DNA from 2 places in the Arthrobacter sp. NPDC055585 genome. Region 1 is predicted to be linked to the other one. Evidence: predicted binding sites of a transcription regulator. Region 1 holds the regulator's gene; the other holds the start of a gene.
The links. Region 1 encodes HrcA, which represses chaperone genes, less so after heat shock. Its sites were predicted from a motif close to TTNGCACTCGNNNNNNNCGAGTGCNAA; they were not measured.
Positions count from the first base shown of each region.

Region 1 (3,844 bases):
CTTCACCGGACTGGGTGCCGGCCTTAATGTGGATTTCGCGTTCCCCGTCGAAGGTCTCCATGTTGATGACCGTGCCCAGGGCTGCCGCCGTCATGGGCACCGTAAGGGTGGCGTGGAGGTCATCGCCGTCGCGCATAAACACGGGATCGGCGTTGACCCGGATCTCAACGTACAGGTCTCCCTGCGGGCCGCCGGCGGTGCCGGCTTCACCCTGTCCGCTGAGCTGGATCCGCGTTCCGGTTCCGACGCCGGCGGGAACCTTGATGGTCAGGGTGCGGCGGCTGCGTACGCGGCCTTCGCCGGCGCATTCGTGGCACGGGTCCGGGATGACGGTGCCGAAGCCCTGGCAGGACCCGCAGGGCGCCGTCGTCATGACCTGGCCAAGGATGGAACGCACCGCGCGCTGGACCTGGCCGCTGCCGTGGCAGATGTCGCAGGTCCGCGGGGAGGTTCCGGGCTGGCAGCAGGAGCCGTCGCACGTGGGGCAGACAACGGCGGTCTCCACGTCGATCTTCTTGTTGGTGCCGAAGACGGCATCCTTCAGGTCGATCCGGACGTTGATGAGCGCGTCCTGTCCCCGCCGGGTGCGCGACGCCGGTCCGCGGCCGCCGCCGGGTGCTCCGCCGCCGAAGAAGGTGTCGAAGATGTCCTGGAAGCCGAAGCCCTGGCCGCTGAAGCCGCCGCCGAACCCGTTGTCCGTGCCGTTCTCCTGGCCGGTGGTGTCGTAGACGCGCCGCTTCTGCGGGTCGGACAGTACTTCGTAGGCATGGGTCACGGCCTTGAACTCGTCTGCCGCTCCGGGGGCGGTGTTCACGTCCGGATGGAGCTTGCGGGCAAGCTTGCGGTAAGCCTTCTTGATTTCCTCGCCGGTGGCATCCCGGCTTACGCCGAGTACCTGGTAGTGATCACTCACTCGTGCACATCGCTTCCTGTGTTGCGTCCCCCGCCTCGGGGATGATTAGTCTTCCGGACACCGCTGGTGAGGCGGCTGCCAGTCTTTGGGGTCAGGTGTTCAGGACCCGGGAAAGGTAGCGGGCAACGGCTCGAACCGCTGCCATGGTGTTGGGATAGTCCATCCGCGTGGGACCAAGGATTCCTACCATAGCCGAAGCATCCGGCCCATACCCAGTGGCGACGACGGATGCCTCCGAGAGCGAACCGTATGGGTTTTCCGATCCGATGCGGACCGAGACTCCCCTGGCGTCCTGCTCCATTTCCGAGAGCAGCCGAAGCATAACGACCTGTTCTTCCAGGGCTTCAAGGATGGGCCCGATGGTCAGCGGGAAGTCTCCCGTTGCGCGGGCCAGGTTGGCTGTTCCGGCCATCACCATGCGGTCTTCGCGGTTAATTCCTGCCAGCTGTTCCAGGGCCCGCACCAGGGCGCCGGCCGTTCCCCGCAGGTGGGCCGGAACGGTAGCCAGGGTGTCTGCCAGGTGGGAAGTGATCCGCGTGAGCGTGGTTCCGGCAAGTGCCTGCAGGAAGTGCTGGCGCAGTTCATGCAGGTCCTGCTCCGTCACGGGGGCCGGCACGGTGATGACACGCTGCTCAACGCGCCCGGTAGTGGAGATCAGCACCACGAGGACCTGAGCCGGGGCCAGCAGGACGAACTCGATGTGGCGCACCTTCGCGTTGCCGAGGTGCGGGTACTGCACGACGGCGACCTGGTTGGTCAGCTGGGACAGGAGCCGGACGGTGCGGTCCAGGATGTCATCGATGTCCTCGGCGCCTTCAAGAAGGGTCTGGATGGCACGCCGTTCAGCGGCGGAAAGCGGCTTCAGATCCGAGAGCTGGTCTACGAAAAGCCGGTAGCCCTTGTCCGTGGGGATGCGTCCGGCGGAGGTGTGCGGCGCAACGATCAGGCCCTCTTCTTCGAGGACTGCCATGTCATTGCGGATGGTGGCGGAGGAAACGCCAAGGTGGTGCCGCTCGACCAGGGCCTTGGATCCTACGGGTTCGCGGGAGTGGACGTAGTCTTCGACAATGGCCCGGAGCACCTCGAGCCGGCGTGGTTCGCTCATGGTTTCCTCCTTCGCTGACGGACTGTCATTCGCACCCGGGCGCTGCACGGCCGTGCCGGCCGCTGTTAGCACTCGGTGTCCCTAAGTGCTAAGTCTAATACCATCCACCGCCGTTGCTAGCATTGAATCTTCCGTGCCTGCGGCTCACGCAGGTGCTGCGCAGCGTCTTCTCCAGGAACGAGGTTTTATGCCCAGCTACGAGTGGGGGCCGCAGGACATCACCGCCCCGGCCCGTAAGGCCCTGCGCCGGGTCGGCGCAGAGAAGGGCCTGGTCCTGGAAGAAGTCCAGACCGGGTGGGTTGGTGCGGTGCTGCGCACCGAAAAGTCCGGCGGCATGCACCTGGTAGTGCTCGAGGATGCGCGCGGCAGGACCCGTTCCTTTGAACTCGGCTTCGGGTTCCTCCTTGAGGGCGAACCGGTTGAAGTGATTCCTGCCGTTAAAGCGGCAGCGCCGCCGGCCGCCCGGCGGACGGCTTCCGGTTCGGTCGCAGTGGAGAACGTCCGGGCCCGCACCGCCCGCGCAAGCCGGATCTGGGTGGAAGGCAAGCACGACGCCGAACTCGTGGAAAAGGTGTGGGGAGACGACCTGCGGATCGAGGGCATCGTCGTCGAGCCTCTGCACGGAGTGGATGACCTGGCCGGTGCGGTGCGTGACTTCTCCCCCGGCCCCGGCCGGCGCCTGGGCATCCTGGTTGACCATCTGGTGTCCGGTTCCAAGGAGTCGCGCATAGCTGCCGAGGCCATGCGGGTTCCCGGCGCGGCAGGCAACGTGCTTATTGTGGGCCACCCCTATGTGGACGTCTGGCAGGCCATCAAGCCCCATGTCATCGGCCTGCAGGCCTGGCCCGTGGTGCCGCGGAACGAGGACTGGAAGACCGGAATCCTGAAGGGACTCGGCTGGCCGCACCGCAGCCACACCGACGTCGCGCTGGGCTGGAAAAAGCTGCTGGGCTCAGTCCGGACCTACGCCGATCTTGAACCGGCGCTGCTGGGCCGGGTGGAAGAAGTCATTGATTTCCTCACCGTTCCGTAGCCGTCCCGCCGCGCCGCGCTGAACCGGCCTTTGCCTGCTCCGGCGGCGGAACCCAGTACCCTTGTCTAACAACAGGTACCCGCGGGGGCAGCCCTGCGTCATCTGAGAGTTAAAGGAATAGCAACCGTGTCCAACCCACGCCCGAACCACCCGCAGCCGGATAACCACGGTTCGCCGGCGCGCCCGGACTACCAGGGTGCCCCGGCGAATGCCCTCCCGCTGACCGCGTCGGAAGACCGCCAGTGGGCCACGCTTTCCCACTTCGGCGGCATCCTGGGCTTCGTTCCTTCGCTCATCATCTATCTGGTGTTCCGTGACCGCGGGCCGTTCACGGCTCAGGAGTCGAAGGAAGCCCTGAACTTCACGCTGCCGCCCACCATCCTGGCGCTCGTGGCCTGGCTGCTTTCATTCATTCCGGTGGTGGGAGGGTATTTCGCCATCTTCAACGCGCTGATCTGGATTGCAGTCGCCGTGTTTTCCGTCATAGCGGGCATCGAATGCAACCGCGGACGGCCGTACCGCTACCGCTTCAATCTGCGCCGCATCCGGTAGTCCGCGGGGTTTTTACCGGTTCGGTCTGCTGCGGCTAGGGCAGCAGCCGGCGCACAACGGCGTCGGCCAGCAGCCTGCCCTTGAGCGTAAGCAGCACGGTGCCGCCAATGGCAGCCTTCGGCTCCACCAGTCCGTCCGCGATCAGGCCGGCGATCTCGTGCCGTCCTTCGGGACGCAGCAGCTCCCGCGGCAGGCCTTCAGCGAGCCGGGTGCGCAGCATGACGTCCTCCAGGTAGCGCGT
Region 1 is NZ_JBSHIT010000007.1:210,237-214,080, reverse strand. Features, by position in the region: gene dnaJ (molecular chaperone DnaJ) at 1-913, opposite strand, end outside; gene hrcA (heat-inducible transcriptional repressor HrcA) at 1,005-2,018, opposite strand; gene ACWGQ2_RS13440 (DUF3097 domain-containing protein) at 2,206-3,051, shown strand; gene ACWGQ2_RS13435 (DUF4870 domain-containing protein) at 3,178-3,603, shown strand; gene hemW (radical SAM family heme chaperone HemW) at 3,638-3,844, opposite strand, start outside.

Region 2 (3,844 bases), on a different contig from region 1:
GCATCGTAGAGGTGCAGCTTGCGGTATGTTGCCGCGATCCGGCCGTCGGCTTCGATTGCCACAAGCGTGTTGTAGGGCCGGTCCTCACCCGAGGATTCGTACCCGCCGGCGACGACGGCGATGCCCAGTTCAGCGGCGGCCAGGGACAGCTGCTGCACAAAGGAGGTCCACCCGGCGTCGACGGCCGCGGCCAGCGGACCCTCGACCTTGCCGATGCTGAACATCGACTCTTCGGGGAACACAATCAGTTCCGATCCTTCGGCCTTTGCCTTCTCCGCCAGCGAGCGCATCACCGCAAGGTTCGCCTCGACGTCGCCACTGGGTTTGAACTGACCTACGCTAACCAACATTGAGGAACCGCCTTGCCTTCGGGACCGGGTGTGATCCCAGCCTAGTGCAGGTCCTCGAAGTGGAGCACAGGTTTCAGCACCTGGCCGGACTTCGCATCCGCGGCGGCGGTGTTGATGTCATTGAACGCGTAGCGGGTGATCATTTTCTCCAGCGGGAACCTGCCCTGCTGAATCAGTTGCACCAGTGCCGGCAGAAACAGCTGCGGTGTTGAGTCACCCTCGGTAATGCCAATAACCTGCCGGCCGTTGAGCATAAAGTTCACATCCAGTTCCACCGTGGACCCGGGAGCCGGGGCACCGATCAGGCCCAGCTTGCCCAGCGGCGCCAGCGCGTCTGCGGCAGTCGCCGCTACCCGGGTACTGCCGGTGGTCTCCAGCGCGTGGGTTACCCCGGCGCCGTCGGTCAGTTCGAACAGTGCCTGCAGAGCGTCGCTGCTGCCGGAATTGACGACGTCGGTGGCCCCGAGTTCGCGGGCAAGCTCCAGCCGGGAGTCCACCAGGTCCATCACCACGATGCGGGTGGACCCGCCGAGGGCAGCGGCCATGACTGCGGAAAGGCCCACCGGGCCTGCACCGAAAACAGCGAGCGTGGAACCTGGTTCGGGCCGCAGCACGTTCATAACGGCCCCGGCACCGGTCTGGACGCCGCAGCCCAGCGGCGCCAGGAGGGACAAGTCAGCAGCGGGATCCACCTTGGTGACCCCGCGCTCATCAGCGAGGACCAGGTCGGAGAAGGAGGACTGTGCGAAGAAGTGTCCGTGCACTCCCTTTCCGTCTTTGCTGATGGTGGCACTGCCGTCAAGGCGCTGCCCGCCCACCAGGTTGAGCTCCAGGAAGTACGTGCAGTAGGCAGGGTGGCCGCTGCGGCAGTTCCGGCATTCCCCGCAGCTGGTGAAGCTGAGCAGCACATGGTCCCCTGGCACCACGGACGTCACGGCGGAGCCCACGGCTTCCACGATTCCGGCACCCTCATGGCCCAGGACTCCGGGAAGCGGAAAGGGAATGTGCCCGGCCTGGACCCCGAGGTCCGTTCCGCACACACCGGCGGCCTGCACCCGGACCAGGACCTCGTCCGGGCGGGGGTCGTCCAGGAGGACGTCGGTGATTTCAAAGGGTTCATTGATGCCGCGCAGGATCGCGGCGCGCGCCTGGGTAGTCATAGGGCCACGCTACGCGGCCCGGCCCGGCAGCGTCAGGGGTCTGCAGACGGATCAGGGCGGCAGGCGGAAACTCCGCCCGCCGCCCTGAACGGCACTGGTGCCGTTAGGCGCTGACCGCCTCGGGTTCACGGTGTGATTCGCTGGCGCCCAGAGACGCTGAAGACCCCGACTGCACCTCAATGCGGCGCGGGCGGGCCTTCTCGCTGACCGGGATCACCACGTTCAGCACGCCGTTTTCATAGTGGGCGGTGATGCCCTCGGTATCGATGCCCTGGCCCAGGCTGAGCTGGCGCAGGAACGAACCGCCCTCACGTTCGCGGGAAAGCCACTGCACACCTTCTTCACCGCGGAGGGTCCGCTCGGCGCGGATGGTCAGCAGCTGGCCATCGACGTCAATGTCAACGGAACCCGGATCGACGCCGGGAAGGTCAAGGCTCAGAACGTAGCGGTCGTCCTGCCGGTAGAGGTCCATCGGCATGTGGCGCAGTGACTCGCTGCGCACGGCCTGGGCAAAACGGTCGAGTTCACGGAACGGATCAAAACGTGTTGCCATCACAAATCAACTCCTTCACTCCGCTTTACACAGCGGGCTGATCTGCCATTTCATCAAAGTTGAGTTGGCTTCACTCAACTTTCGGCAGTAGATTAGCACTTGCAACACGAGAGTGCTAACCCGAGATGTTGCAGCGGAGAAATCCGTTTTCTTTCATTCGAACCATGTCTGGAAGGAAAGGAAGCAGTGACCCAGCCTGCGCTGTTCCGCACCGGAACAGGACACCATGCAGCCCGCATTGAAAAACTCCTTGCACTCCCCAGCCGGCTCGCCGGTTCAACACCATCCCCAGTACTGGATACAGCGGGCTGGGCCAGCGCCGTATGGGTGGCTGCTGCCCTGCTGGGGATCGGCGTGTTTTCCGGAGGCACAACGTCACTGGTACAGGCAGTGGTGCTGCTGTACGGCACCGGCGCTTCCCTCGCCGTACTGTGCTGGCTGGCCTGGCGGGCACTGCGCATGCGTGCCGCCCGCCGACTGGCCACAGACCCGGCGGCACCGGCAGCCAGAGAATTCCTCACCGCAGCGGCCTTCGCCCGGGAAGAGTTTCTTCAGGCACTGTTTCCGGCGGGGGCAACCGGTACGCCTGAAGTCCTGAAGGCCACGGCTCCGGCAAGGGCAGCCGCCGCAGGTGCCCCGCGGACAGATCTCCGCACGGAACTGCCGTCCGGCCCGGCTGCTCCCGCGGTCCCCCGAAGTGTCCGGGCGCGTTCGCCGATCCGGAAGAATGTCCGCCGGAAGTCCGCGATGCGCCCGGCCGGCCGGAGCGCACCGCGCATCCGGGATTGCCACGTGTCCAGCGGTTCCGGCAAGCAGGCCGCCGAGCCGGGACCCGCTGTTCGTGGCAGAGCCGGCTGGACAGCATCTTTGAGCCGCACCGCTTAGACTGTGGCGCCATGGAAGAAATCAAGGAACCCGTCCAGCTGTCCCTGGGAAACGGAAAGCTGAACCCGGCTGCGGCGGGCTTCTCCCGCACCCCGCTGCACGCCTTCGCGGATCTCCCCCAGGGACTGCGGCACGGCTGGCGGACTAAGCGCTGGGAGTACTGGGGTGTTCTGACCCCGGACCTGGTGCTCGGCATGACCATTGCGCACCTCGACTACGCTGCCACCCTCCAGCTGTACGTGTATGAGCGTGCCACCGGCAGGGAGATCACCAGCGATCCGCTCACCCTTCCGCCAGGATCCACGGCCATCCTTCCGGGGACTCTTCCGCCCATGACCGCAGTGGGCACCATGGGCGGGCTGCACCTGCGCTTCCATGACGACGACGGCGGGACGCACCTGCGCGCGGAGTCCGAACGCGTCGGCGTCGAACTCTATGCGCCCGCTGCGGGCGACGTGCTGGGCGTTGTGGTTCCGTGGTCGGACACCCGTTACCAGTACACGCTCAAGGACGTGGCCCGCGAGGTCAGCGGAACCATCACTGTTGATGGCCGGCAGTATCCGGTGGGCGACGGCGCGTTCGCCGTCCTGGACCGCGGCCGCGGACGCTGGCCCTACTCCCGGCGCTGGAACTGGGCGGCTGGCTACGGCATCTCCGCCGGTACCCGGCTGGGCCTGCAGCTGGGCGGCATGTGGACCGAAGGCACGCCTGCAACTGAAAACGCGCTGATCGTGGACGGAGTGCTGCACCACTACGACGCCGAACTGGAGTTCAGCTACAACCTGGCCGATCCGCACGCGCCATGGCATGTCCGCGGGGACTGGATCGAGGCGACCCTCACTCCGTTCCACCGGCGGCTGGCGGCAACCAACGTGGTGGCCGTTGCCTCGAAGACG
Region 2 is NZ_JBSHIT010000005.1:243,614-247,457, reverse strand. Features, by position in the region: gene ACWGQ2_RS10970 (carbon-nitrogen hydrolase family protein) at 1-350, opposite strand, end outside; gene ACWGQ2_RS10965 (NAD(P)-dependent alcohol dehydrogenase) at 392-1,510, opposite strand; gene ACWGQ2_RS10960 (Hsp20/alpha crystallin family protein) at 1,614-2,063, opposite strand; gene ACWGQ2_RS10955 (hypothetical protein) at 2,250-2,948, shown strand; gene ACWGQ2_RS10950 (DUF2804 domain-containing protein) at 2,960-3,844, shown strand, end outside.
Region 2: ACWGQ2_RS10960 (Hsp20/alpha crystallin family protein) is a predicted target of HrcA. The motif match lies at 2,156-2,182, and genes of this name have one in related genera.